DNA from 2 places in the Staphylococcus nepalensis genome. Region 1 is predicted to be linked to the other one. Evidence: riboswitches for the same ligand, from Rfam matches in the RefSeq annotation. Region 1 holds a riboswitch; the other holds the start of a gene.
The links. Region 1 has a riboswitch for S-adenosylmethionine ahead of metX (homoserine O-acetyltransferase MetX). Riboswitches for the same ligand answer to the same signal wherever they lie in the genome.

Region 1 (15,598 bases):
ATTAGTGAACGCCGATTCTATGTATGGTACAGGACAATTGCCAAAATTCGAAGAAGATTTATTCAAAATTGAAAAAGAAGGACTTTATACAATTCCAACTGCAGAGGTGCCATTAACGAATTATTATCGTAATGAAATTATTGAGCCAGATGTGTTGCCTGCTAAATTCACTGCCCAATCAGCTTGTTATCGTAGTGAAGCGGGTTCTGCAGGTAGAGATACAAGAGGCTTAATTCGATTACATCAATTCGATAAAGTAGAAATGGTGCGCTTTGAAAAACCAGAAGACTCTTGGAACGCATTAGAAGAAATGACACAACATGCAGAATCAATTTTAGAGGAGTTAGGATTACCTTATCGTAGAGTTATTTTATGTACAGGAGATATCGGTTTTGGTTCAAGTAAAACATATGACTTAGAAGTTTGGTTACCAAGTTATAACGAATACAAAGAAATCAGTTCTTGTTCAAATATTACTGATTTCCAAGCGCGTCGTTCTAACATTCGTTTTAAACGTGATAAAACAGCAAAACCGGAATTAGTGCATACGCTCAATGGCAGTGGCTTAGCAGTAGGTCGTACATTTGCTGCAATTGTAGAAAACTATCAAAATGAAGATGGATCAGTAACAATTCCAGATGCATTAGTGCCTTATATGGGCGGTAAAACAGTTATACGCCCAGTTAAATAGAAAGATGAATTAAAGTTTAAATATCATGATAAACTACGTGAATGTTTAAAATGAGCTTAGCATCATCTAGCTTTAAAAAAGCAGGATTGTAATCTTTGCGAGATTACTATTCCTGCTTTTTTAATTTGGAGAAAGGGTAGGGAGGGATCAATTTAAATGGTTAATCATAGATAATAATACAGAAAAACAGCATTTTACTTAACTATAAGAGGGACGTCTAAAATAATGATTTAAAAATTCTGAAATTAAAACTATTATAAAAACAGCATTTTAACACTTCGGTTAGTCTAACGTAAGACAAGCAGATGTCTAAAAGCATTGAATATATTTTACGAGTCGTATTAAAATAGTCATATTATTTTCTTATTACAAAAACTTTAGGAGGTGGCGTTATGGAAACACATTTAACTTTTAGGCAAGGTGTCAAAGAATGTGTGCCTACATTGTTAGGTTATGCAGGTGTTGGACTTTCATTTGGTATTGTAGCAGTAGCTTCGGGTTTTAATTTACTCGAGATTATTTTGTTATGTTTACTCGTTTACGCAGGTGCTGCACAATTTATTATATGTGCGTTAGTCATTGCTGGGACACCCATTTCTGCAATTGCATTAACTACGTTTATTGTTAATTCAAGGATGTTTTTATTAAGTATGACACTTGCACCAAGTTATAAAGATTATGGTTTTTGGAATCGTATCGGGATGTCTACACTCATTACTGATGAAACATTCGGTGTTGCTATCACGCCACATTTAAAAGGAGAAAAAATTAATGATCGCTGGCTACATGGTTTAAATATCACAGCATACCTATTTTGGACATTTGCAAGTATCGTTGGCGCTGTCTTTGGTAAATACATAACTAACCCCGATGCTTTTGGTTTGGACTTTGCGATTACCGCGATGTTTATATTTTTGGCTGTATCGCAGTTTGATACTATTAAACAATCACAAATTAGGACTTATCTAGTATTAATCGTTTGCGTGATTATACTAATGTTTGTTTTAAGCTTTTTCATGCCTTCATATGTAGCCATTATATTAGCATCCATCTTTACTGCTGCTTTAGGGGTGGTGATTGATAAATGACAACGACCCTACACATGTTATTAATCATCGTGTTATGCGGTGTGATTACTTGGTTAACACGCATCATACCCTTTATATTAATAACTAAAATTAGATTATCGGAAACAATCGTAAAATGGTTATCCTTTATTCCAATCACACTGTTTACGGCATTAATTATAGATGGTGTGTTAGAGCAACATGAAGGAACAATGATCTATAGTATTAATATCCCTTTTTTAGTTACTATGGTGCCAACAATTATTATCGCAGTCATTACACGAAGTCTAACGATGACAATTGTTGGCGGCATCTTGCTCATGGCTATTTTAAGATGGGTATTTTAAATATATGATTGAAGTACATCCCAAAATCCGTTAGAATGACAATAATTAGAAAATTATGAAATTTGAAGTACGCGTGCGTCATTGATGAAGTAAATCACTTTTATATACGTCGTTTTTTTTTAACAATTAAAACTAAATCTTATTTCGAGAAGCAGAGGGACTTGGCCCGATGAAGCTTCAGCAACCGGCTTTTAAAGCACGGTGCTAATACCAACGACTCGTCGAATAATAAGTATTTTAACTTCTTACTTATTATAAATAGGTGAGAAGTTTTTTTACTAGGTAGGAGGTAAATGATGACAAATTATACAGTTGATACATTGGAATTAGGGCCATTTACAACAGAATCAGGTGAAACGATTTTAAATTTGAAATTACGTTATGAGCATGTTGGGTATCAAGGGCAACCATTAGTGCTGGTATGCCACGCATTAACAGGTAATCATTTGACGTATGGCACGGATGATAATCCAGGGTGGTGGAGAGGCATTATAGATGGTGGTTATATGCCTATTCATGACTATCAATTTTTAACATTCAATGTCATTGGGAGCCCATATGGTTCTAGTTCGGCACTTACAGATGCAGACTTTCCTAAACATTTAACTTTACGAGATATTGTACATGCAATTGAATTAGGTATTAAAACGTTAGGGTTTGATCGAATTAATATTTTAATTGGAGGCTCTTTAGGTGGCATGCAAGCATTAGAATTATTATACAACCATAAATTTGAGGTCGATAAGGCAGTTATTTTAGCTGCTACAGACAAAACATCTTCATATAGTCGTGCATTTAATGAAATTGCTAGACAAGCAATTCAATTAGATCACAGCGAGGGTATGAGTATAGCAAGACAACTTGGCTTTTTAACTTATCGTTCGTCTAAGAGTTATGATAGACGCTTTACGCCGGACCAAGTTGTGAATTATCAAAAACACCAAGGTAACAAATTCAAGAAAAACTTTGACCCATTGAGCTATTTAACACTACTGGATGTCTTAGATAGCCATGATATAGATAGAGATCGCAAAGATGTAGATGAAGTATTTGGACGTCTTGATACTAAAGTCATGACGATGGGATTTACAGATGATTTATTATATCCAGATGATTTGGTATATGCGACTGGTGCTCGCTTTAAATACCATAAACACTTCTTTGTACCGGACAATGTAGGACATGATGGCTTTTTACTTAATTTTAATGATTGGGCGCCCAATTTATATCATTTCTTAAAAGTATCCAAATTCAAAAGAAAATAAATATATGGTTACGATGTACGTGGAAAAATAAGACGTCTGGAAGATGGCTTTCTAGTTGATTAAAAGAGTGAAGTGATTGCCTTACCAGGACGTCTTATTTTTATAGCATAACATCAGAAATAAATGAGGCATTTTGGTCAAATTAATGCGTAAAAGTACATTTTGAAGTATTAGTCTATTTTTGAATTTTATAGTTTGAATGGAACTTCTATTAAAAAGGATTGTCAATAATTGTATAAAAGTTTTAAAGAGGTTAAAATAATAAACATAGACAAAATTAGTATAGGAGTGGCGAACTTGTTTTCTAAAATAGATACTAAAGCCACTATACTTAGTGTGATTACGTTAATTATAGTGGCTTTAGCTTTACATATATTACCACCACTTGGGTTGCTGTTAGGCTTATTTGCAACAATTCCAGGTATTATTTTATGGCATAAATCTGTAGAATCATTTGCTTTGACAGCGGTGGTTACAGTTGTGTTAACAACATTGCTGGGTAATATATTCGTGTTAAGCATTATGATCCTCTTGCTTGTAGTGAGTTTTGTAGTGGGTCAATTATTAAAAGAACGTACATCTAAAGAACGTATACTTTATATAACAACAACGTATATTAGTATTATTGCGTTAATTGCATTTATGATGTTACAAGCATTAAAAAAAATACCAAACGCTACATCATTAATTAAACCATTTAAAGACCAGATGTATAGTGTGATTGCTAGCGCTTCTGTAAGCGCAGATTATAAACAAATGTTTGAAGAAACATTCCGCCAATCATCAGTTCAATTACCAAGTTATATTATTATTGGCGTTTTTCTATTAATATTAATCAATTTAATTATTACTTTTCCAATCTTGCGTAAATTCAAAATCGCTACACCCATATTCAAACCATTATACGCTTGGCAAATGAAGCGTTCTGTATTATGGATATATATTATTGTATTAATATGTGTTATGTTTTCAACCGAGCCAAGCGCATTTCAAACTATCGTATTAAACTTTCAAACTGTGTTATCATTATGTATGTATATTCAGGGGTTAAGTGTGATTCACTTTTTCGGAAAGGCAAAATCAATGCCGCCAGCACTTACTATCATTCTAATGGTGGTGGGGACAATTTTAACACCATTAACACATATTGTAAGTCTCCTGGGTTTTGTAGATTTATGCATCAATTTAAAACGTATCATTAAAAAATGATTTGAGGTGGAAGAATGAACCGTCAATCCACTAAAAAAGCGTTGATTTTACCATTTATAATCATGGTATTGACAGCGATAGCGCTTGTAGTCGTTTGGTTTATTTTTAATCAATTGATTGCAGGTATAGCCACCGTTGTTTTACTTGTGATTATTATAGGGACAGCACTGATGGTAAGACAAGCTTTACAAAAACTGGATAGCTATGTAGATAGTCTAAGCGGAATAATTTCAGCAAGTAGCAACACTGCTATTAAAAAGCTACCGATTGGTATGATTATCTTAGATGAAAATGAAAACATAGAGTGGATGAACCAATTTATGTCAGAGCGTTTGGATCGAAATGTTATTTCTGATCCAGTCAACGAAGTATATCCTAACATCTTAAAGCAATTAGAAAAGACACAAGAAGTTGAAATTCAAGAAAATGAATATCACTACCGTGTAAGATATTCAGAAAAAGAACACGTACTTTATTTCTTCGATATAACAGAAGAAGTACACACACAAGCATTATACGAAGCATCTAAACCAATCATTGCCACACTATTTTTAGATAACTACGATGAAATCACTCAAAATATGAATGACACACAACGATCAGAGATTAACTCAATGGTTACGCGTGTGATAAGTAGATGGGCGACAGAATATAATATCTATTTCAAACGGTATAGTTCTGATCAATTTGTCGCTTATTTAAATCAACATATTTTAGATGAAGTTGAAGCGTCTAACTTTAGTATACTAAGTCAATTACGCGAAAAAAGCGTGGGTTACCGTGCACAATTGACGTTAAGTATTGGCGTAGGTGAAGGTTCTGAGAATTTAATCGACTTAGGAGAATTGTCACAATCTGGACTCGATTTAGCGCTAGGGCGTGGTGGTGACCAAGTTGCGATTAAGAATATGAATGGGAATGTGCGTTTCTATGGCGGTAAGACTGACCCAATGGAAAAACGTACTCGTGTCAGAGCACGTGTTATCTCCCACGCATTAAAAGATATTTTAATGGAAGGCGATAAAGTCATTATTATGGGACATACACGCCCAGATTTAGATGCTATAGGCGCAGCGATTGGTGTATCACGCTTCGCTATGATGAATAATCTAGATGCTTACATTGTGTTAAATGATTCGGATATTGATCCGACATTACGCCGTGTAATGGATGCTGTAGATGAAAAACCAGAACTCAAAGATCGTTTCATAACATCAGATGAAGCATGGGATATTATGACATCTAAGACAACTTTAGTGGTTGTAGACACACATAAACCAGAAATGGTCATTGATGAAAATATTTTAAATAAAGCAAATCGTAAAGTTGTGATTGATCATCACAGACGTGGCGAAAGCTTTATTTCTAGCCCATTACTCGTCTATATGGAACCATATGCAAGTTCTACCGCAGAGCTAGTGACAGAATTACTAGAATATCAACCGACAGAACAAAGATTAACACGTTTAGAATCGACGATTATGTTTGCAGGTATTATCGTAGATACACGTAATTTCACATTACGTACAGGCTCAAGAACATTTGATGCGGCAAGTTATTTACGGGCACATGGTGCTGATACAATCTTGACGCAGCATTTCTTGAAAGACGACTTAGATACGTATATTAATCGTACAGAATTAATTCAAACAGTGAAGTTACAAGATCACGGTGTAGCCATTGCGCACGGTTCAGATGAAAAAATCTACCATCCTGTCACAGTTGCACAAGCTGCTGATGAACTGTTAAGTTTAGATGGCGTAGAGGCTTCTTATGTAATTGCTAGAAGAGAAGATAACCTAGTCGGTATGTCTGCCCGTTCGCTTGGTGCAGTTAATGTTCAACTGACAATGGAAGCACTCGGCGGCGGTGGTCACCTGACTAACGCAGCGACCCAATTAAAAGATGTAACTGTCGAAGAAGCAATAGAACAATTACAACAAGCAATAACAGAACAAATGAGTAGGAGTGAAAATACATGAAAGTAATATTTACACAAGATGTTAAAGGCAAAGGTAAAAAAGGCGAAGTTAAAGACGTACCTGTAGGCTATGCAAATAATTTCTTATTGAAGAAAAACTATGCAGTTGAAGCGACGCCAGGTAATTTAAAACAATTAGAAAAACAACACGAAGCTGCTGAAGCTGAGCGTCAACAAGAAATTGAAGATGCTAAAAAATTAAAAGAAACATTAAGTAATATTGAAGTTGAAGTATCTGCTAAAACAGGTGAAGGTGGAAAATTATTTGGCTCTGTAAGCACAAAACAAATCGCTCAAGCTTTACAACAACAACACGATATTAAATTAGATAAACGTAAAATGGATTTACCAAATGGTATCCATGCGTTAGGTTACACAAATGTGCCAGTTAAATTAGATAAAGAAGTAGAAGGTACAATTCGTGTACACACAGTTGAACAATAAAAACGGATTGAGATATGAGGTGTAATCATAATGGATGGAATGTATGAACAAAATCAAATGCCCCACAGTAATGAGGCTGAACAATCTGTCTTAGGTGCCATTATCATAGATCCGGAACTGATAAACAGAACTCAGGAAGTTTTACTTCCTGAGTCCTTTTATAGAGGCGCACATCAACACATCTTTAGAGCCATGATGAACCTCAACGAAGATAATAAAGATATTGACGTGGTTACAATTATGGATCAGTTGTCGTACGAAGGGCGACTAAATGAAGCGGGTGGCCCACAATATCTAGCAGAATTATCTAGTAATGTACCAACAACACGAAACGTTCAATACTATACAGATATCGTTTTTAAACACGCAACAAAACGTAAATTAATACAAACTGCTGATAGTATTGCGAACGACGGTTATAATGACGAATTAGAATTAGATACAATACTAAACGATGCCGAACGTCGTATCTTAGAATTATCGTCGACAAGAGAAAGCGACGGCTTTAAAGATATTAGAGACGTACTTGGAGAAGTATATGAAAACGCAGAATTGCTTGACCAAAATAGTGGTCAAACGCCGGGTATTCCAACTGGTTATCGAGATTTGGATCAAATGACAGCTGGTTTTAACCGCAATGATTTAATTATTTTAGCGGCTAGACCCTCTGTTGGTAAGACTGCCTTCGCACTTAATATTGCTCAGAAAGTAGCTACGCATGAAGACCATTTTTCAGTAGGTATTTTCTCACTTGAGATGGGTGCTGACCAATTAGCAACACGTATGATTTGTAGTTCGGGGAACGTCGATTCCAACCGTTTAAGAACAGGTATGATGACCGAAGAAGACTGGAATCGTTTTACGATTGCAGTAGGTAAATTATCTAGAACGAAGATATTTATTGACGATACACCTGGCATTCGAATTACAGATATCCGTTCAAAATGCCGCCGTTTAAAACAAGAACATGGCTTGGATATGGTCGTTATAGACTATCTTCAATTAATATCAGGTAGCGGCTCGAGATTTTCAGATAACCGACAACAAGAAGTATCTGAAATTTCGCGTACGCTCAAAGCGATTGCGAGAGAGATGGAATGTCCTGTCATTGCACTAAGTCAGTTATCACGTGGCGTAGAACAACGTCAAGATAAGCGACCAATGATGAGCGATATTCGTGAATCGGGATCAATTGAGCAAGACGCCGATATCGTTGCCTTCCTATACCGTGATGACTATTATAATCGTGGCGAAGATGAGGAAGACGACGATGGAGATACGAACTATGAACCTCAAACCAATGACGATAACGGCGAGATTGAAATTATTATTGCCAAACAACGTAATGGCCCAACAGGTACTGTGAAACTACACTTTATGAAACAATATAATAAATTTACAGACATCGATTATGCACATGCAGATATGGGTTAAGAAAAAGAAATAAAATTATTTTTTCCGTACAATAAATAACCAGGTTTATTTATTGTACGGTTTTTGTTTGTGTTTGATTCTTTATTATTTTATGAAGTATGTATTAGCATTTGAAAGAAAAGTCTTTGAAAACCTTGATAACAGTCAGTTTATAGTGTGTTGAGTGAAATTTGGATATTTACCAAAAACTAAAAAAACGTAAAAAATCAATGTTCGATTTTTGTTTGCAATATCGGTTTGGTATTGGTAGAATACTTAATGGTTAATTGAGAAAAACTTGGAGGTGCTCATATGTCATCAATCGTAGTCGTTGGGACACAATGGGGAGACGAAGGTAAAGGTAAAATCACAGATTTCTTAGCTGAACAAGCAGATGTTATTGCACGTTTTTCAGGCGGTAACAATGCAGGCCACACAATTAAATTTGGTGGAGAAACATATAAATTGCACTTAGTACCATCTGGTATTTTTTATAAAGAAAAATTAGCAGTGATTGGTAATGGCGTCGTTATCGACCCAGTCGCATTATTGAAAGAGTTAGACGGTTTAAATGAAAGAGGTATTTCTACAGATAATTTACGTATTTCTAATCGCGCTCAAGTTATTTTACCTTATCACATAAAACAAGATGAATATGAAGAAGAACGCCGTGGAGATAATAAAATTGGCACTACGAAAAAAGGTATCGGACCTGCTTATGTAGATAAAGCACAACGTATTGGCATCCGTGTTGCTGATTTATTAGATAAAGAAACTTTTGAAAAATTATTAAAAGAAAATATTGAATACAAATCAGCCTACTTCAAAGGCATGTTTGATAAAGTATGTCCATCATTTGAAGAAATTTTCGAAACTTATTATGCTGCAGGTCAACGCTTAGCAGAGTTTGTTACAGACACTGCAAAAGTTTTAGATGACGCATTTGTAGCTGAAGAAAAAGTATTATTTGAAGGCGCACAAGGGGTAATGTTAGATATCGATCATGGTACGTATCCATTTGTTACTTCAAGTAATCCTGTTGCAGGTAATGTCACTGTTGGTGGCGGTGTAGGACCAACATTTGTATCGAAAGTTATTGGCGTATGTAAAGCATATACCTCACGTGTTGGTGATGGCCCATTCCCAACAGAATTATTTGATGAAGATGGAGACCATATTCGTGAAGTTGGCCGTGAATACGGTACAACTACAGGACGTCCACGTCGTGTTGGTTGGTTTGACTCAGTCGTGTTACGTCACTCTCGTCGTGCAAGCGGTATTACAGACCTTTCTATTAACTCTATCGACGTGTTAACAGGTCTTAAAGAAGTGAAAATTTGTACAGCATACGAATTAGATGGTAAAGAAATCACAGAATACCCTGCGAACTTGAAAGATTTACAACGTTGCAAACCAATCTTTGAAACATTACCAGGTTGGACAGAAGATATTACAAGTTGCCGTTCATTAGAAGAATTGCCAATGAACGCACGCAGATATTTAGAACGCATTTCTGAATTATGTGATGTTCAAATTTCTATCTTCTCTGTAGGGCCCGACCGTAACCAAACAAACTTATTGAAATCATTATGGTAAGCTACTTAGTTAGATGCCCAAACCTTTAGAATTAAAAATAAAATTTTAAATATACAAACCCCTTGCAAAGGCTATTTCAAATTAGCATATCTGCAAGGGGCTTTTTGTTTAAATATTAGATTGTGTTAAGTGTTGATCACGAAAGTTTAGAATATGATCAACTGCTAATTGATAACCTGTTTTATCACTAGATTGTACAGATTTAACTTTTTTAATATTTTGTTGATAATATGGTAATGCTGCTAGCATGTCCAGCACAGTTTGTTTTAATTGCTCTGGCGTTATATCTTCTGTATTTAATTGACGACCAATATTTAACTTTTCAATCTGCTGGGCGACAACAGGTTGGTCGGCACTTTGCGGAAAAGCTAACATCGGCACGTCCATCAACATAGCTTCGTTTGTACTATTCATGCCTGCATGGGTTAAGAATAAGGCAGTATGTTGTAATAACTCTGTTTGAGGAACGTACTGTGCAACGGTAAAGTTAGATGGTATCATATCAAAATCTTCGAGTTGATTACGATAACCAATTGAAACGACGAATGAAGCATCAATATCTGCTAAAGCCTTAAAGCAATGATTGAAAAAAGTAGCATTTTGGTTGAAAACTGTCCCGAGGGAAATATAAATGACTGGACGCGTTGTATCGATTTGGTCCATAAATCCAGAAACATTAGGTTTAAGTACTGAAGGTCCAACAAATTTATAATCATTTGGATCAAAAGTATCATAATTGATTTGGAAACCTTTCATCACATAAGCAATGTTAATATTTCCCGGGTTATTCATGACTTCAAAACGTGAAGGAACAATGACATTATATGTGCTCTCTACGTGATTTTTTAATACTTCAAATGTTTCGTCAGCTTGTTGGATTTCCTCAGCATTCACGGTAGAAGTTAAATGATTTATAAATGTATCAAATGTTGCTTTTGTATGTGCGAAAGACGAAACAGATGAAACAGATGGTAAATTTAATTTCTGTGCAAGTATATAGCCACAACTAAACATAGAATCATGAATCATATAATCAAAATGTTCATTTTTAGTTTCTCTTAAAATGCGTGGAACAATAATATCTACTGTTCTCAATAAGCCATTAATGACATTAAATAAGTGATGATTTTCATGATGAGTGAATGCACTCATCATAGCTTCTGTAGGTAATGTTCTAATTTCAGCGCCTGTTTCACTTAATTTATCTTTGTACAAATCACTTGCATAATAAACGACTTCTTCGCCACGTTTCACTAATTCTTTAACAACTGCAATGGTTGGATTAACATGCCCAGCAGAACCTGGGTTAACAAATAATATTTTTGCCAATATTGCGCCTCCTTGTATGTTGTGAGGCCGTGACCTCAATAAAGTCTCGGTATCTCGACATCAATATGATATAGGTAGTAGATGATAAAGCGCACTTTTTATACACGAGTTTGGCTCATGAATCACTTACTTACGAAGAGGAGTAGAACTTATGTAAGCACCTTAGCACTTATATCCCCTTTTATGCTTTAGCGATTGATACTTATGCATGGGCTTATGCCTATGTCATCTTTTAGCCATAGCAAAACGTATACATAACCTTGAGCTCGTATAGTCTTCTATAAAGACGAGTAATACTTATATAAGCGATTCATCTTTTGTAACACGTCTTAGTCATCTAGCCTTGGCGGGGCGGCATCATCATTTTAGAAAATGTGACTTTTGCCCTGCTCTGATATAATTTTAGCAAAAGATATTTAAAACAAAAATATTTTGTATTTATTATTTAGATTTTAAAATATAAATGATTTTTAAATAAAGATGAAATGAGTTTATAACCGAAATAACATCCGTTTTAAAAAGATAAATAAGGCGGATAAATACTATTTTATCAGTATTTAATGTTGTTTTCTTACTTTATACATTAATGTTAGAAAATTATACTAAATAAATTTTAAAAATAGCTTGTCATCCTTAATAAGAGTTGATATAATTTATCTTGTGCTTAAGAGAGGCTCCTTGGTCAAGCGGTTAAGACACCGCCCTTTCACGGCGGTAACACGGGTTCGAGTCCCGTAGGAGTCACCATTTTTTTAGGTCTCGTAGTGTAGCGGTTAACACGCCTGCCTGTCACGCAGGAGATCGCGGGTTCGATTCCCGTCGAGACCGTATTGCCCATCCAATAGGATGGGCATTTTTTTATGTGGTTTGAACATAAAACATGTCAAACTTAAACCAGATATGGGAAGTAAACGACTGAGATAAAAATACGCTTATAACAAGCTTTCGAAAAGCGACACTTATTACGTGCTTAAGCTCATGCCATCTTTTATGCATTTTGATAGTGTTTGCCAAGACAGACCAACGCACTCATTTTAGTGAAATATATTTTACTTGGTTACCATCTTGCTATAACGCTTTTTTATACAATTAAAATCAAAAAGGTTAAACTAGAAAGTAATAAGTGGGATAAACGTGAGGTGAGACGATGACTGTAGATCCAAAATTAAAGGATTTAGATATGCTAGATACCATCAGTGAACGACACGGTGAATTACGAAATATTATAGAAACTAAAGCAAACGACATCAATGGCATACACAATTCTAGTTCTGAATGGTATATCATGGCTAAACTATATGAAAGCACATTAACATTTGTAGAAGTAACACAAGCTGTGAATTTAACGAGACAAGCTATTCATAAAGCAATTAAACAATTAGAAGAAAAAGAATTGGTTAAAGTTAAAAATATGACCCATAATAAAAAAGAAAAATGTGTGTCACTGACATATCAAGGTATCAAATGTATAGAACGCTATATGACTTATAAACAATTAATTGAAACACATATTGAAGCGATGATAGGTCCCGAGCAATTCCAGAGTTTTAAAATGATTTTACAACAAGATTGGCAACTCAAAGACTTAAAAGAGAATGACCCTAAATAAATGAAACGAATGAAGTATTGAGCCATTTCATAAAATGTGGTTTCAATACTTTTATTTTAAAATTTATTATCGTCAACTTAGTTGACAATAATTATAAAATTTTGCTACAGTAAGTAAGTTGATTATTCAAGGACATTGCTTTGAAGCAACTAAAATATCTATACATACCAATGAAAATGGCAATGTATAAATTTCAAAATTCAAATTGTGAATGTTCAATCATACAAATAAATTTGAATGGTAATATAGGAATAAGTTATGAACATAGAGGTTTTTAAAAAGAATGATTACTAGTCATATCGTGTACCAATGCATTACGTATACATATTAAGCATTCTTAAGTCTCTCAATGATACTTATACTTCATTTGACCATTAAAAGGAGTATATTAAATGGCTACACAAGTAAAAGTAAAAAATCCAAAAATGTACGCACTCGTACTTATGATTGGTGGATTTATGGGTCTGTTTAGTGAAACAGCGTTAAATATGGCTTTAACAGATATTATGACAGATTTCCAAGTTTCAGCTGCAGTCGTGCAATGGCTTACGACGGGGTACTTGCTCGTAATGGCTTGCTTAGTCCCCGCATCATCTTATTTAATTAAATGGTTTAATACCAAACAACTGATTATTACTGGTATTCTGTTATCATTATTAGGTGTCATTATTGGTGCACTTGCACCGAGTTTCGGATTCCTTTTATTAGGACGTATCGTACAAGCACTCGGTACAGGGATTTTATTACCAATCATGGTAACAGTATTAATGCTTATATTCCCTATAGAAAAACGGGGCGCCGTAATGGGGATCATGGGACTGGTTATTACTGCTGGACCAGCTCTTGGACCAACGCTTTCAGGTGTTATTATTTCTGCTTCAAGTTGGCATTTTATTTTTTGGATTAGTGCTATTTTATATATTATTGTATTATTATTAGCTATTTCGAAGGTAGAAAATGTAGGCGAAATTACAAAACCTAAAATCGATATCATTTCTATTGCTTTATCTACGGTAGGGTTTGCAGGGTTAATTTTTGCATTAAGTTCTTTAGCAGAAGCCTCTTTTACAAATATCATAGTATGGCTACCACTACTTATAGGCGTCGTTGCATTGGCAATCTTTATTGCACGTCAATTTAAAATCGATTCGCCCATGTTAAATTTAAATGTGTTCAAATATCCCATGTTTGTTTTAGGTGCTGTAATGGTTTTTGTAACTATTTTATGCGTACTTTCTATGGGTATCTTACTCCCACTTTATTTAAAGGGCGCTTTGCTATTTAATTCCATTATAGCCGGTTTAATCTTATTGCCAGGTAATGCTATCAATTTAGTATTATCACCTGTGGTAGGGTCTTTATTCGATGGATTCGGCGCAAGATATTTTGGCATTATTGGATTTTTACTGATGTTTATTGCAGCGATGGCCTTTGCATTGATGATTTCAGTTTCTACCCCTGTTTGGGCTATTATTTTAGCGTTTATGGTGCTTTTCTTTGGTATATCTATGGTGATGATGCCAGCACAGACAAATGCTTTAAATCAATTACCTCATCACCTTTACGCAGACGGTTCGGCGACGATTACGACTTTAATTCAAGTGGCAGGTTCAGCTGGTACTGCCATCGCGATTACCATTTATACGACTGCGATGCATGCATTTGGTACAAACCATCCTAATGCTGAACAAGAAGTCATACTGGCGTACGGTATTCAATACGCATGCTTCTTTATTGTTGGATTGACAGTTATCGGATTTATCTTATCGCTGTTCGTTAAAAAACTAAAAAAATATAACTCTATCAGTGATGCATATACAGGATCGAGGCCGTCATGTTTCAGTCATAACTAAAAGCATTAGAATGACAAAACATACGTCTTCTCTGATATGTATCACTTTATTTTTGCGCTATAGGCAATAAGGTCGAACAATGATATCATTTTATATAGACTGAATATGACTATAATTTATGATAATTACCCATTTAATAGTAAAAAATGTTATAATTTTACAATATACCAATTTTATTTTTTGTATAGAAAAATAGAATTAGCACGCTATAAATGGTAAATTATATTATAGAGAAATGCGTAGAAATTTATGTAAATGTACTACAATTTAGAAATGAGGTTTATAAATATGGCTAGAAAAGTTGTGGTAGTAGATGACGAAAAACCAATTGCTGATATTTTAGAATTCAACTTAAAAAAAGAAGGCTATGAAGTATACTGTGCATACGACGGAAACGACGCAGTAGATTTAATATACGATGAAGAACCAGATATTGTCTTATTAGATATTATGTTACCTGGCCGTGATGGTATGGAAGTATGTCGCGAAGTCCGCAAAAAATACGAAATGCCAATTATCATGTTAACAGCAAAAGATTCTGAAATTGATAAAGTTTTAGGGCTAGAGCTTGGGGCTGATGACTACGTAACGAAACCATTTAGTACGCGTGAATTAATCGCACGTGTAAAAGCAAATTTACGCCGCCATTATTCACAACCAGCACAAGAAGTGAATGATGCGTCTAATGAAATTACAATCAAAGATATTGTTATCTACCCAGATGCGTATTCTATTAAAAAACGCGGTGCAGATATCGAATTAACACACCGTGAATTTGAGTTATTCCATTATTT
Region 2 (15,598 bases), 510 kb from region 1:
ATTAAAAAATTTATAGTCAGTACAGTCGTAGGAAGCTTGCTCATTTTTTTAAGTGCTGTGAATTCATCTATACATGCACAAACACAAGATAAAACTTTGAATCATACATCATCAGAGACACAGCAAACAAACGATAATAAGCCCGAGGGTAATATGACGCCTAGAGTCGTCTTACCGGGTGAAGATCGACATCAAATTGAAAATACTCAAACAGGACATTATCAATCGATTGGCTATATAGAGGCGGGTGAAAGTATAGCTACAGGTGTTGTTATTGGTGAAAACACAATATTAACGAATAAACACGTTGCGGATCTTTCTAATGGAAATCTATCTTTTGCGCCAGCTGCTGAAAATGATAGTCAGTTCCCGTATGGTACATTTTCTGAAAAAGATACACAAGCATATCCTGGAGATGCTGATTTAGTGCTTGTTCATTTAAATAAAAATGATGACGGCCAATCTGTAGGAGAAGTGGTTGAACCTGCGACGATTCAGGATGCTTCAACTGTTTCTAAAGATAATCCAATAACAGTGACTGGTTACCCTGGAGATAAACCTTTAGCAACCATGTGGGAAAGTTCTGGCGAAATAATCAATGGTAATAGTGAGACATTAACATATAATGCAAGTACATATGGTGGAAATTCAGGATCACCTGTATTTAACAGTAATAATGAATTAATCGGTTTACATTATGGTGGCGTTGAAGGAGAAAGTAATAGCGCCGTACCGTTAACTGGTGATATATTACAATTTATCAACGATAATAATAGTTAATTCATAGACTTAGAAAATATAAATAAATATGAAATTATAAAAACACCTCGTTTAATAAAATTACGCTCATGTAACGTATTAAACGAGGTGTCTGTTATATGAATGGTTAAAACTGAACATTGTACTAATTTAAAATAATTCTTTTTCTTTGACTTCTGGAATAATAAAACGTGTGGAAATAAATGATAAAAACATAAATAATGCGCACACTAAAAATGCAATGAAACTACCAGTTGTACGAGACACATGTTCATCAATAACGAGATAAACCGTTGTGAAAATTGTAATACCAAATGCAGCACCAATAGTTGCAACCATTTTGTAAATACCTGAAGCGATACCTAATTTTTCTTTAGGTGTATGTACTACTGCTGTATTAAGACCAGGTGTCGCAAAAAAGCCCAGACCCATACCAAAACATAAAAACCCGATTAGACTACCTATAATATATATAGGTGTAGGTAAAAAAGATAATGATAAGAGTAAGATACCTAAAGTGACTATGAGTGAACCTAACTTCATTGGTTTCTTAGCTTCATGCGTTTCCATCATACGCTCACCAATTCTTATCGTTATTAATACACCAAACATATAAGGTAAGGTAATTAATCCTGAAACGAATCCAGTAAGATGGAAATGTTGCTGTGTAAAAATATTATAAAGTGCAAGGGCACCTATAGATGTATTAAGTAAGAAATTAGATGTCACTGTACCGATAAAGTAGCGACTTGAAAAAAGAGAAAAATCAATAAGTGGTTCTCTTTTTCGTTTTTCGTAAAAATAAAAAAGGGTTAATGTGATAACAAACACAAGCACTAATATAATGATAGTTGGATTATACCATCCGATATCGCCGCCTTGAGTAATCACAATATTGATGCTCAACGTGCTTATAACGAATAAAATAAGACCCCAGAAATCAAATTTTGAAGTATGACTTTGCGTAGCCTTTGCTTCAGGAACATCTTTAATCATTAAAAGCACAATGAGTGTCACGATAATGGACGCAATAAAAATCCATTGCCAACCAATATAAGTCGCAATAAGCCCTGCAAATACAGATGATAAACCAGTCCCACCGTATGAACCTATTGACCACATACTTAACGCTTTATGTCGTTCCTTATCATGGTAATATGTATTAATTAATGAAATCGTTGCTGGCATTAAGCATGCTGCTGAAAATCCTTGTATTGCCCTACCAAGTAATAGTAAAAATGTAAAATCAGAAATAATCACTAAGATAGAGCCTATGATACTTAAAGTCAGCCCAATACGCATGATTTTAACACGGCCAAATTTGTCTGCGAATCCGCCTGCTGCCACCATAAATACCCCTGTAAATAAAGATGTTAAACTAACTGCAATATTAAGTAACGCATCACTCGTTGTATAGGTTTGTTGTACGAGAGGCCCAATATTTAAAAAAGATTGAGCGAATAGCCAATAAGTTAAAATAGATAAAACTAGTGCCAAAATTAATTTATTACCGCCTACAGTCATTTTAGAATTCAAATTGCTCCCTGCCTTCGTATAGAATTATTAAAAAATATAGTTATTTTAAATTTAAAATAACTATATCAGTAAAATAAAACGCTTTCAATACAATGAAAATTATATAAAACAGAGATTTGCAGTATTAAAATTAAAAAATTATATTATTTTGAGTTAGATAATTGAGACGTAATGAAAGGCAATGAATTATTGATATATGTTTCAGCTGGTAAATCACTTGAATGGAACCAATGTTTGGCGATGCCATATAAACCCCACGAAAGAAAACGTGCACTTGTAGCAAGCGTTTCTCTATCTATGTTATGGTGTTTATCGACCATTAAATTTAAGAAAATATCTTCCAATGCTTCTTTAATTTTCTTTTCTACGATTTCTCCATAAGCCTCACTGTTTAGGCGGCATTCTTCATGAGTGTCTTGAATATAACTGGTAATCGTAATGAAACATTTACATAATGCTATATCATCTAACTCGGCGACCATGTTGAGAGATTGATTTAAATTTTTTAAGATAGTTTCAGACAATGTATAATCCATAATGTCATACTTATCATAAAAATGAGCGTAAAAAGTAGCACGATTAACAGTAGCGCGCTCAGTAATATCTTTAACAGTAATAGAGGCTAACTTTTTTTCCTTTGCGGTCTCACGAAAAGCGTCCATTAATAATTTTTTTGTTCTTATAATACGAGGATCTATATGAGTAGTAGTCAATTTAATAACCTCCAAATTTGTGCTTTGCGCATCTTTATCAGTCAAATTATCTTGCTTTATTAACAAGTTGTCAATAAAACGAATTTGATTATAGTATTATACTTTTTTTAGGGTGCTTTCTTTAATTTTACTGTTTAAGAAACAATAAACAACAATACCTAAAGTTATAATGACGATGCCAATTAAACTTGTTAATGCTGGTAATACCAAGCCTAGTAACAACATTTCACCAGCTAATGTGAAAACAATTTCCATTGATTGTGTTGCTTCAACAGCAGCTAATTGAGTTTGATTATGCTTCACAGTGTGAGTTGCGTAGAAAAATAACGACTGAGAATATAGCGACGAAAAAAGTTTGTACCATTTGATTTGAAGATGGTACACCTTGTGTAAATATGCCAATAAAAAAGATAATAAACCAAATAGTAACGTGACTAAGGTCATTCCGTATATGCGTTCAATTGTATTTAAATCATTGTCTACAAGCGCCATCATTTTACGATTGCCTAATGGATAAGCAAAGGCTGCAACGACTAAAGGCATAATAGATAAGATAAAGGTTTGGACGTCGATATTTGAAATATGAGGATTTGTACGATAATAACGCCGAGAACCGTCATACTTGACGTTCCTAGTGAACGCCATGAGACACGTTCTCTGACTTTGATCGTTTTCTGCTCATATTGTATATATTCATAGAAAAAGGGAGCCAGTAATAGCCCACAGATAATGGTTAATTGCCATGTCGCAGAAATAAGCCAGCCTGGACTATAGTTGGATACAAAAGTGGTTGGTACGTAAAAAAAACAAAACCAAAGGAACTCCACAATAGCCACATCCAAAAATGTTGTTTGATATGTAATACAATGACGTGATGGCGTTGTTTAAACATCACGATAACAAATAGAAAAGGAAACATAAAAATAAAACATAAAAATAAAACGAAGTGATGCACTAAAAAGCCAACTGCCACCATCGCTAGACATTGCATGGTTTAATATAAAAGTAATAGAGAAAAATAAAGCACCCAAAACGCCAATGGGGGTTGCTTTCATTTAAGTCCTTCTTCAAATTGTATAATGCTATTAATTTACCAGTTTTTTTGAATTGAGCAAATATAGTTAACTTTAAAATGGATAGTATACATTTGTTTGTTTGTTTGAATTTTCGGAAAAAATTAGGCAAATAAAGTAAAAAAGTAGTATGATGATTTTAAAGACAATTTTAAAATTTATAGTGAATGGATAGCATGTTTTTCACGCTATAATAAAAATCTATTGGAATAGTAAAGTATAAACTTGATAAACAAACTTAAATTGAAATCTAAAAATATATACAACGGATGGAGTGTAGTAAATGAGTAAAAAGATAATAATGGATTGCGACCCTGGGCATGATGATGCGATTGCTTTAATACTAGCTGGCGCTAAAAATAGTTCGCTTGATATATTAGCAGTTACAACTGTAGCTGGGAACCAATCTGTTGAAAAAAACACTAAAAATGCACTTAACGTATTGGAAGTGATGGGGAGAGGAGACGTTGAAGTGTCTGTAGGCGCAACCCGTCCACTTATAAAGCCTGCTTCATTTGCTTCAGAAATTCATGGTGATTCTGGTTTAGATGGACCTAAATTACCAGAGGTACCTGTGTTGAAGCCAACACAGCATCATGCAGCAGATGTTATTATTAAAACTTTAAAACAAAGTTCAGAACCTGTAACAATTGTTGCAACAGGGCCACTCACTAATATAGCAACGGCTTTAATTAAAGATCCAAGTATTTCTCAATCTATTGAATCTATTACGATAATGGGTGGTGGTACATTCGGGAATTGGACACCTACGGCAGAATTTAATATTTGGGTTGACGCTGAAGCGGCTAAACGTGTCTTTGAAAGTGGTATAAGAATTAATGTCTTTGGTTTAGATGTCACGCACCAAGTATTAGCGACAGATGAAGTGATTCAAAGATTTAGTCGAATTGATAATGAAATATCTAGATTTGTTGTAGAATTATTAGAATTTTTCAAATCAACTTATAAAACACATTTTGATATGGATGGCGGTCCAATCCATGATGCATGCACGATTTTGTATTTATTACAACCTGATTTATTCACAATGCAACAAACACATATAGATATCGAACATCAAAGTCAATTAACTTATGGTACGATGTCTGTTGATTTAAACAATGTCACTAATAAAGAAAAAAATGCTTATTTTGCTACAGCGGTAGATGTTGAACGTGTTTGGTCTTTAATTGAATATATATTAGGAAGTTATAATCAATAATTTAAAATAACCCAACACTTCAATACCATTATATTAAGTTATGCTGCTATAAGCAGACTCATATTTAAAAAAATTGAATTATGATTGTAAGCGAGCGTATATACCCGATAAAAATAGGTGTTATATCGCTCGTTTTTTATGTGATCACTAACTAAGTTTAAGACAAAAGTATGAGGCTTTATCAAGTTGAATGATTAGCAACACATTGCCAAAAACGTATACTATGGTATTAATATATAATTAAAAGGTGAGTCCCAATTTGAAAAATACATTAAAAACAATCATATTGTTAATTGTCATATTAGTTCTGTTGATATTAATGCTTACAAATTTAGACACAATACAACAATTTGTAAGAGAAAACTTAGTTGAACAAAATGATGGCACACGTGATGAAGATGGAGACGAGTCATATAAAGATGTTTTTAATATGAGTAGAGAAACCGAATCGTTTGGAGAATATAAATATAATGATTTTGAAGGCAAACACTACGGCATAGACTATGGATTAAGGAAAGATACACCCGTTACTGCTGCGACAAATGGTACGGTAACTAGAACATTTGATAATGAATTAGGAGGCAAAGTAGTCCAAATTAGGGAAGAAGATGGTGTGTATCATCAATGGTATATGCATTTAAACGAGTTTAAAGTGGAAGCAGGAGATAAAGTGAAAGCTGGTGAAATCATTGCGCTTTCAGGTAATACGGGTTCGCAGACTTCTGGGCCACATTTGCATTTTCAAAGAATGAAAGGTGGCGTTGGGAATGATTACGCTGAAGATCCGAGAGAATTTATAGAATCTTTACCACAAGGAGAAGAAAGTCTTTATAAAAAATAAATGGTTTGAATATAAGGGTGATTATAATGATAACAAATGAAGTAAAACCGTTGAGATGGCACAGTTATCGCATACTTCTCAAATCATTTGTTGTCTATTTCAGAAAAGGTGGCTAGAAAGATAGCGTTTAATTTAAGTATTAATTGTCCAAATTCGTGTATAAATCCCACTAACTCGATTATTTGAGAAGTGGGATTTTATATTTTTAAGTAATTCTTGAATATACTATATTGATTGACGAGGTGTTATTTGTGTCCTGTATGAACTCCAAAATTTCGAAAAACGGATATTAACTTGTATTTGAATCTGTTAAATGTTTGTCATATTATGTTTGAATCGTAATCATTCATTTGTAAGTGAATCAATAGAATCATAACTTAAAAGATTTTGATGAATGGCTTTCCATAAATAAAAAGCACCTATGGAAGCATAGGGGCTCCACCGTTCTCTACAGAGCTTGAGCTGTTTTTTTCTTTCTAAAGTTGAAGTTTGATATAACCATTGAGCAGCTTTTTGTAAGCCAACATCATAGATGGGTAATACATTTTGCCGTTGCAATGTGAACATTAAAAAAACTTCAGCTGTCCACTGCCCAATCCCTTTAATTTCAGTTAATGCATGTTTAGCATCCGAATCATTTAAACGACTTAAAGCTGTGAAGTCAAGTTTATTTTGTTCCACATGGGATAATAAATTTTGAACGTAGCTTATTTTAGATTTAGATAAACCTAAATTGCGCATTTCTGTTTCACTTAAATTTGAAATGACTTGCACAGACCAAATGTCATGAATAGCTATCGAAAATCTTTGGAAAATCGCAGCAGCAGCTTTAACAGTGATTTGTTGGCCGATAATAGAGCGAATTAATGATTTTAATGGATCGGGGCGTAGGTGTATTTCTATATTGCCAATATGTTGTATGAGTTTTGCTAAAGTAGGGTCTTGTTGCATGAGTTCTTGAACGGCGTAATCTTGAATATTGATATACTGCGTAGTCATAATGAATCACACCTTATTGTAATAATTCTTGTAGGACAATGGCCTGATTATGTTGTTTGTCTTTTGCGCTATATAATAAAACCACATCTTGCTTACTGTTAGCGATAATATCTTGTAAATCATTGAAAGCTTGTTTTTGATCCTTATTTTCACGTAGTTCTTTTTCATATTTTTCTTTGAAGGCTGCGTAAAGTTGAGGGTCATGGTTAAACCACTTTCTTAATTCGGCTGTTGGTGCAATATCTTTGATCCAGTGGTCTAAGTTTGCTTTTTCTTTTGAGACACCCCTTGGCCAAACACGATCAACAAGTATGTGTATACCATCTTTAAGCGGTTTTTCATAAATACGTTGAATTTGAATTGTCATAAGATATATCTTCTCCTTTTATAAAATGTAGTTATATATCTATTGCCTTAAATAAAATCACAGAAACATTAACCATATATTCTATAGTAAAGGGTATAAGAGTATAAAATGGATAAAGGAGAATTTGATATGACAAATTTTGAAAATGTTCAACCACCTAAGCAATTTAAATATCGTAGTAACGCGGTGCTTATTAAAAATTACTACGAGTTCACTTGTGATAACCGAATATATTTTACGCAAACGGTGCATAAAGATTTAGCCAATCAACGTTATCAATTTAATATAGAAATTTTGTCCCAAATTGATGATTATGGATTAGCTTTAGATTTTAATGAAGTAGATAAAATTTATAAATCAAAAATAGCGACCTATTTAGATGGTCAACTTATTAATGAGGCCTTGCCGCCGATGAATACCACTGCTGAGAATATTGCATTTTGGATCTGGGAACAATTTGAACAGTTTTTACCAGAAAACAATACACTTCAAAAACTAGAATTTTTTGAAAATGAAACGCAAGGTTTAGTGCTTACTAGAGAACGAATGGAAGCAAACTAGTTGATGAAATTAAGTATGGACGTTTAATTTATATGGTTTATGTGTTTAAGCAAAATTAAAACAATACCTTATGTTTCATTGTAACCGATATATATTCAAATATTGAATGAATTATGCATATCATAATAGAGCGGGCGCGCAGTTACCCGCTTTTAATTAGCATTTTTGTAAGCTAATTGTTTAAAAAGTATCATAATAAAATGCATGGTTTCTATGCCCGCTGCTTTTTTATAACAACCATTTGAAATAAAAGTACATTAAATTAAAAATAAATATTCTGAAAATTATGATAATATGTTATATTTTTAGTTATCACATCTTAGGAGGCGCTACTATGATAAAAGTAAGCCCAAAACAATTTATAAATAACGTATTATCAGGAGTAGCAATTGCTATTGTTGCTGGTCTTATACCTAATGCTATTTTAGGAGAATTATTTAAGTTTTTAGCACCAAAACATGATATTTTTGAAACATTACTTCAAGTCGTGTTAGGTATTCAATTTACCGTGCCATTATTGGTTGGCGCATTAATTGCAATGCGATTTAGTTTAACGCCATTAGCGACAGCCGTAGTCGCGAGTGCTGCTTTTGTGGGAAGTGGTGTAGCACAATTTAAAAATGGTGTTTGGATGCTTGCTGGTGTAGGTGATTTAATTAACACAATGATTACTGCTGCGATTGCAGTATTTTTTATATTGGTTATAGGCGAACGTTTTGGAAGTTTAACATTGATTATTTTACCTACGATAGTAGGTGTTATTTCAGGTTTAATAGGTATAACGATACTTCCATATGTACAAATGATTACTACTGGTATAGGTAACCTAGTCAATACATTTACAGAATTACAACCCATATTGATGTCAATGCTGATTGCGCTTGTCTTCAGCTTTCTAATTATTTCGCCAATTTCTACTGTGGCAACAGCTTTAGCTATTGGGATAAGTGGCTTAGCTGCAGGCTCTGCTTCGTTAGGTATCGTTGCATGTGAAGGCGTCCTTGTTGCTGGAACATTGAAAGTAAATAGATCTGGTGTGCCGCTTACGATATTTTTAGGTGGCGTTAAAATGATGATTCCGAATATGGTACGCCACCCCATCATTTTACTACCTATATTTACTAACGCGTTAATAACAGGATTTTTTGGAGCTTTGTTAGGTATTGCTGGTACAAAAGAGTCAGCAGGCTTTGGTATCATCGGTTTAGTAGGGCCGATTAGTGCATTTAGACATATAGAAGCTTCATTACTACTGAATTTAGTAATCGTATTTATAGCGTTCTTTGTAGTGCCTTTTATCATTGGTTATTTAATCAATGTATTTTATATGAGGGTATTGAAGTTATATCACCAAGATATATTTAAATTTTTAGCGTAAATCAGATGACTAAAGCTGAGTTAAGAAATAAGTTTTTGTAATATTTAATCGTATACATATAATTATTAGTATCATAAGAAATGTAAAAAGGCCTCAAATCAGAGGTCTTTTTATTTTTTAACAAAAAAATTGCAAGTATTGCCCTAAAATATAAAAAATATATAGAAAATACGTATTACAATGATGTAACAACAGTGTGGTTTGTAATTTTTCAGATAATAGAAATTATAATGCTTTTTATATTTTAAGACCTTCTATAACAGTATGGATATATAACTGATTCAGAAAGACTTTCTTAAGTATTACGCTAAATAAATCAAAAATATTTCAATGTTATAAAGCAATATGATTTTTGTAAAGTTTTGTTATATAAGTGTAATACGATTGATAAATTTATATGATATATTAGCTATGGTAAAAAATTAAGACATAAATATTAAAAGATTTTAGCAAATACGACAACAAAACTATCAAAAATATATTTTATTAGATTTTAAATTTGGAGGATTTATTTTACTATGAAAAAAACAATCTTAGCTTCATCATTAGCAGTAGCATTAGGCGTAACAGGTTACGCAGCAACATCTGACAACAATCAAGCACATGCTTCAGAACAAAACATCGACAAAGCACATTTAGCTGAGTTAGCATTAAACGGTTCAGCTGAATTAGATCAACAACCGTTACATGCTGGTGCCTATAACTATAATTTCGTATTAGATGGCAATGAATTTACTTTTACATCAGACGGTAACACGTGGTCATGGGGATACCATGCAGCAGGTACACAAGCTTCATCATCTAACACTACACAAGATGTAAGCTCAGAAGTAAGTGTAAATACAAATGAAAAATCAGCAAGTGAAGTACGTTCACAACAATCATATGCTACTCCAGTGACAGTAGCAGCACCAAAAGCTTCAGCGTCTACAAACGTGAGAACTACGCAAACAAGCGTAGCAACAAAATCTTATAAAGTAGCGCAAACATCAGCTGCTTCAACTGGTGGATCAGTAAAAGCTCAATTCTTAGCTGCTGGTGGTTCAGAAGCTATGTGGAATTCAATCGTAATGCCTGAATCAAGCGGTAACCCGAATGCGGTTAACCCAGCTGGTTATAGAGGCTTAGGTCAAACTAAAGAATCATGGGGAACTGGTTCAGTAGCTGATCAAACTAAAGGTATGCTTAACTATGCAAAACAACGTTATGGTTCTGAAGAAGCTGCCCTTGCTTTCCGTGCAAGCCACGGTTGGTGGTAAAATCTACAGCACTGAACTCGATGTTTGGTGATATATAAGAGAGTGACTCAAATGAGTTGCTCTCTTTTTTTATCTTAATAAAAGAGGTGAATGCTAATTGACATGTTAGAATATTCTGATAAAATTAATGTAAATTAATTACAAATTAACTTATCCAGAGAGGTGGAGGGGGTTGACCCGTAGAAACTTCAGCAACAGACTTATCATTATGAGTACTGTGCTACTTTCAACAAGTGAAATGCTTGAAAGATAAGTGTCATGTAAAACTATATGCCACTTAATGGGGCATATAGTTTTTTATTTTAGGAGGGCTTTTTAATGGTAATGTCAGATCGATTAGCACAAATTCCAGATAGCTACTTTGGAAAAACAATGGGACGTACAATAGAACATGGCCCTTTACCATTGATTAATATGGCTGTAGGTATTCCTGATGGTGAAACGCCCAAAGGTATCCTTGATTGTTTTGCAGAAGCAATCCGAAAACCAGAAAATCAAAAATATGTAGCATTTCATGGCAAAGAAACATTTAAACAAGCCATTGTTGATTTTTATCAAAGACAGTTTGGTGTTGAACTAGATAAGGAAGATGAAGTTTGTATACTTTATGGTACAAAAAATGGATTAGTTGCTTTACCTACCTGTATAGTTAATCCAGGTGAAAATGTGCTCCTGCCTGATCCGGGTTATACAGATTATTTGGCAGGCGTACAATTAGCAGGTGCACAACCGCAGCCGCTGGTGTTAACGCCTCCTTATTATTTACCACAGTGGCATAACGTAGATACAGATGTTTTATTAAATACGCGCCTAGTTTACTTAACTTATCCTAATAATCCAACAGGCTCTGTTGCTACTAAAGATGTATTTGATGAAGCAATTGCACAATTTAAAGGAACTAAAACTAAGATTGTTCATGATTTTGCTTATGGTGCATTTGGTTTTGATCATAAAAACCCTAGCATTTTACAATCAGAAGGTGCTAAAGATTTAGCAGTAGAGGTCTTCTCTTTGTCTAAGGGATATAATATGTCAGGTTTCAGGGTGGGTTTTGCAGTAGGAAATAAAGATATAATCCAAGCGTTGAAAAAATATCAAACACATACGCATGCAGGTATGTTTGGTGCATTACAAGACGCAGCAACATTTGCTTTAAATCATTATGACGATTTTTTAGTGTATCAAAATGAAATTTTTAAAGCGCGTAGAGATAAATTTACAGCTAAATTAATTGAAGCGGGTATCCCGTTTGAACCGATGCAAGGTGGTATATTTTTATGGCTAAAAACGCCTGAAAATTATGATAGTGAACGTTTTGAGACTTATTTATTAAAAGAAAAGTCTATTTTAGTTGCGCCTGGTATACCATTTGGCGAACATGGGCGAGGTTATGTGCGTATTTCATTAGCAGTGGATGACGAGAGGTTAATGGAAGCGGCAGAGCGACTTCAATCTTTAAAACATCTTTATAAATAAGAAAGTGAGAGTGGAACAATTTATGACGAGTATTAAACTATTTGGTGTTAGAGAAGAAGATATACCCTTTATTAAAAATTGGGCAGAAAGCAATCAAGTTGAAGTAGATTTAGATAGCGATTTGTTGTCAGCAGAAACAGTAGATCGTATGAAAGGGTTTGATGGGCTGTCATTGTCGCAACAAATTGAATTAGATGAAGTAGTTTATAAGAAATTACATGATTATGGTATACAACAAATTGCACAGAGAAGCGCTGGATATGATAGCTATGATCTCGAGCTAGCCAATCAATATGGATTAGTTATAACAAATGTACCTTCATATTCTCCACATTCTATAGCAGAATATACTGTGTCACAAGCATTGAACTTAATCAGGAATTTTAATGATATTCAAAATAAAACTGCACAATATGATTTTAGGTGGCAACCGAGTATTATGTCACGCTCTATTAAAGATTTGAAAATCGCAATAATAGGCACGGGGCGAATTGGGTCTATTGTTGGAAAGATCTTTGCAGAGGGTTTTGGTTCAGAAGTATTGGCTTATGATATTGAACCTCAATCATCATGTGAGACTTATTTAACATACAAAGAAAGTATAAATGAAGCTATCAAAGACGCAGATATTGTCACAGTGCATATTCCTGCAACAGAGGACAATACATATTTATTTGATGCAGATTTATTTGCTCAAATGAAAACAGGTGCTGTGTTCGTCAATTGTGCACGTGGTATAATCGTTGATACACAAGCTCTTGTAGATGCATTAAATAGTGGGAAGCTAAAAGGTGCTGCATTGGATACTTATGAAGGTGAAAAAGGTTTGTTTCCAAGTGATCAACGCCATACGCAGTTAGATGATGAATTATTAATTAAATTGATTGAAAGACAAGATGTAATTATATCGCCGCATATTGCTTTCTATACGGATGCTGCGGTTGAAAATTTAATTGTCGATGCGTTGGATGCAACATTAGAAGTAATAAAAACAGGTGATAGTAAGTTTCGTGTGAATTAAAATATGAAGTGGGCGCAAGTACTTTAGCTCTTGTAAACTTTCTTTTGAGTTAATCACACTTATATATGGATTTCCGCTTTTGTACACCACTCTTCTAATCAACGAAGAGGGAGCGGGACAATGAAATCATCTTAGAAATTGTGATTTCTGTCTCGCTCCCTCTCATTATTTTCAGATAGAAATATAATTTTTATTTAGCGTCGTAACCTTGGTCTTCGATTGCCTCTTTCATGTTTGTCATGGAAACTTTATTATCATCATAATCGACTTTAACATTTCCGGCATCAAGATTTACATCAGCTGTTGATACACCGTCTAGGTTTGTAAGTGCAGATTCTACTGCATGTTTACAATGATCGCAGCTCATGCCCTCAACTTTAATTGTTTCTGTTGTCATATGAATCACCTCCTTAAATTAAAGGTATTATATAGTTATTATCACAAAGTTTGATTATAATCTCATTCGTTTTAATCTGAGTGAATTTGTTACAACGCTCACTGAACTTAAAGCCATAGCGGCACCAGCTACCCATGGTGCAAGTAAACCTAAAGCTGCAATAGGAATACCTGCGACGTTATAACCGAAAGCCCAAAATAAATTTTGTCTAATGTTACTTATAGTTGATTTACTCGCTTTGATTGCTTTCGGTATTAATAGTAACTCTCCGCCTAATATTGTAACATCCGCTGCTTCTATAGCTACTTCAGTACCAGTACCAATAGCAATGCCTATATCAGCTTGAACTAGGGCTGGAGCATCGTTAACCCCATCACCAACCATTGCAACAACCTTATTTTCATCTTGAAGTGATGTAATTTTTGAAGCTTTTTGTTCAGGCAATACTTCAGAAATAACTGAATCAATCCCAACTTGTTTAGCGATGGCTTGCGCTGTTCGTTCATTATCGCCTGTAAGCATCGTAACTGAAATACCTAATTCATGTAATTGTTTTATCGCTTCATTGGCAGAATCTTTGACCGTGTCAGCTACAGCTACAACACCTCGCAATGTTTGATTGATTGAAATTAACATAGCAGTTTTGCCTTCGTATTCATAATTCATTAAGTTATCTTCAGACATTGTTACATCAATGTGATAATCTGTCATTAATTTACGTGTTCCAATCAATATATCTTTTTTATTGATTGTTGCTTTGACACCGTGGCCAGGTATAGCTTCAAAAGATTCGGCATCTAATAGATTAACATCTTTATTATTTGCATAATTAACAATTGCTTCAGCTAATGGATGTTCTGAATCTTTTTCAGCACTTGCTAATAGTTGTAACGTTTCATCGTCACCGTCAAAGTCAGTCACAATTGGTTTACCGTTTGTGATGGTGCCGGTTTTATCTAGGACAACTGTATCTATTTGATGTGTACGCTCTATATGTTCGCCGCCTTTAAATAAAATACCATTTTCAGCAGCTTTACCAGTACCAACCATAATTGAAGTAGGTGTTGCAAGCCCTAAGGCACACGGACAAGCTATAACTAATACAGCAATTGCGGCTACAAGTGCAGGTTCAAATTGACCAGATTGTACAAAAGCAATCCAAATAATAAACGTGAGAATAGCGATACCGACAACAATAGGTACAAAATAACCAGAGATAATATCAGCTAAACGTTGAATAGGCGCTTTTGAACCTTGTGCTTCTTCTACTACTTTGATAATTGAAGATAGCGCTGTATCTTTGCCTACTTTAGTTGCTTCTATTGTAATAGAACCATTTTTATTCATAGTTGAGCCTATCACATTGTCATTTAATGTTTTTTCAATCGGTATAGATTCGCCAGTTAACATAGATTCATCAATCGCAGTCATGCCTTTGATAATTTGTCCATCAACTGGAATTTTTTCTCCTGGTTTAACTTGTATATGATCTCCAACAATAACTTCACTTAAAGGGACCATACGTTCCTCGCCGTTTCTGATTACACGAGCTTCCTTAGCTTGTAAACTTAATAACTCACTTAAAGCATTCGTGGTTTGCGTTTTAGCACGGCTTTCTAAATATTTACCAAATAAGATAAGTGTTATTAATACTGCACTAGTTTCAAAATATAAATGTGGCGTATAGTTTGAAGTAGCTAACCATTTTGCCATTTCGTAAATACTGTAAAAGAATGCAGCGCTAGTACCTAATGCAACTAATACATCCATATTAGCTGACCCATTTCTCAGGTTTTTATAAGCGCCTACGTAGAATTGCCAACCAATGATAAATTGAACAGGCGTAGCTAATATGAATTGAAACCATGGATTCATTAAAAGCCCTGGTAATGGTAGTCCGAATAAGTGGACAAACATTGTTAACAGTAAAGGTAGGGAGAGAATAGCTGAAATAATTAATTTATTCCGTTTTCCTTTTAATTCTTGTTCTTTTTGT

Region 2: another riboswitch for S-adenosylmethionine. It lies ahead of BJG89_RS02300 (aminotransferase class I/II-fold pyridoxal phosphate-dependent enzyme); the one in region 1 lies ahead of metX (homoserine O-acetyltransferase MetX).

Annotation. Positions count from the first base shown of each region.
Region 1 is NZ_CP017466.1:13,574-29,171, forward strand. Features, by position in the region: gene serS (serine--tRNA ligase) at 1-691, shown strand, start outside; gene BJG89_RS00050 (AzlC family ABC transporter permease) at 1,084-1,779, shown strand; gene BJG89_RS00055 (AzlD domain-containing protein) at 1,776-2,105, shown strand; SAM riboswitch class I at 2,242-2,340, shown strand; gene metX (homoserine O-acetyltransferase MetX) at 2,402-3,370, shown strand; gene BJG89_RS00065 (DUF2232 domain-containing protein) at 3,653-4,579, shown strand; gene BJG89_RS00070 (DHH family phosphoesterase) at 4,594-6,561, shown strand; gene rplI (50S ribosomal protein L9) at 6,558-7,004, shown strand; gene dnaB (replicative DNA helicase) at 7,035-8,438, shown strand; gene BJG89_RS00085 (adenylosuccinate synthase) at 8,730-10,013, shown strand; gene BJG89_RS00090 (macrolide family glycosyltransferase) at 10,122-11,342, opposite strand; tRNA gene BJG89_RS00095 (tRNA-Glu) at 12,015-12,089, shown strand; tRNA gene BJG89_RS00100 (tRNA-Asp) at 12,098-12,170, shown strand; gene BJG89_RS00105 (MarR family winged helix-turn-helix transcriptional regulator) at 12,490-12,951, shown strand; gene BJG89_RS00110 (DHA2 family efflux MFS transporter permease subunit) at 13,344-14,804, shown strand; gene yycF (response regulator YycF) at 15,093-15,598, shown strand, end outside.
Region 2 is NZ_CP017466.1:524,186-539,783, forward strand. Features, by position in the region: gene BJG89_RS02245 (trypsin-like serine peptidase) at 1-780, shown strand, start outside; gene BJG89_RS02250 (MFS transporter) at 910-2,283, opposite strand; gene BJG89_RS02255 (TetR/AcrR family transcriptional regulator) at 2,439-3,008, opposite strand; partial or broken gene BJG89_RS15105 (multidrug resistance efflux transporter family protein) at 3,105-3,927, opposite strand; gene BJG89_RS14730 (multidrug resistance efflux transporter family protein) at 3,893-4,063, opposite strand; gene BJG89_RS02265 (nucleoside hydrolase) at 4,365-5,303, shown strand; gene BJG89_RS02270 (M23 family metallopeptidase) at 5,623-6,144, shown strand; gene BJG89_RS02275 (DNA-3-methyladenine glycosylase family protein) at 6,487-7,143, opposite strand; gene BJG89_RS02280 (DUF488 domain-containing protein) at 7,157-7,510, opposite strand; gene BJG89_RS02285 (6-pyruvoyl trahydropterin synthase family protein) at 7,640-8,071, shown strand; gene BJG89_RS02290 (PTS sugar transporter subunit IIC) at 8,406-9,449, shown strand; gene BJG89_RS02295 (aggregation-promoting factor C-terminal-like domain-containing protein) at 9,968-10,708, shown strand; SAM riboswitch class I at 10,856-10,964, shown strand; gene BJG89_RS02300 (aminotransferase class I/II-fold pyridoxal phosphate-dependent enzyme) at 11,027-12,184, shown strand; gene BJG89_RS02305 (D-lactate dehydrogenase) at 12,207-13,205, shown strand; gene copZ (copper chaperone CopZ) at 13,396-13,602, opposite strand; gene BJG89_RS02315 (heavy metal translocating P-type ATPase) at 13,657-15,598, opposite strand, start outside.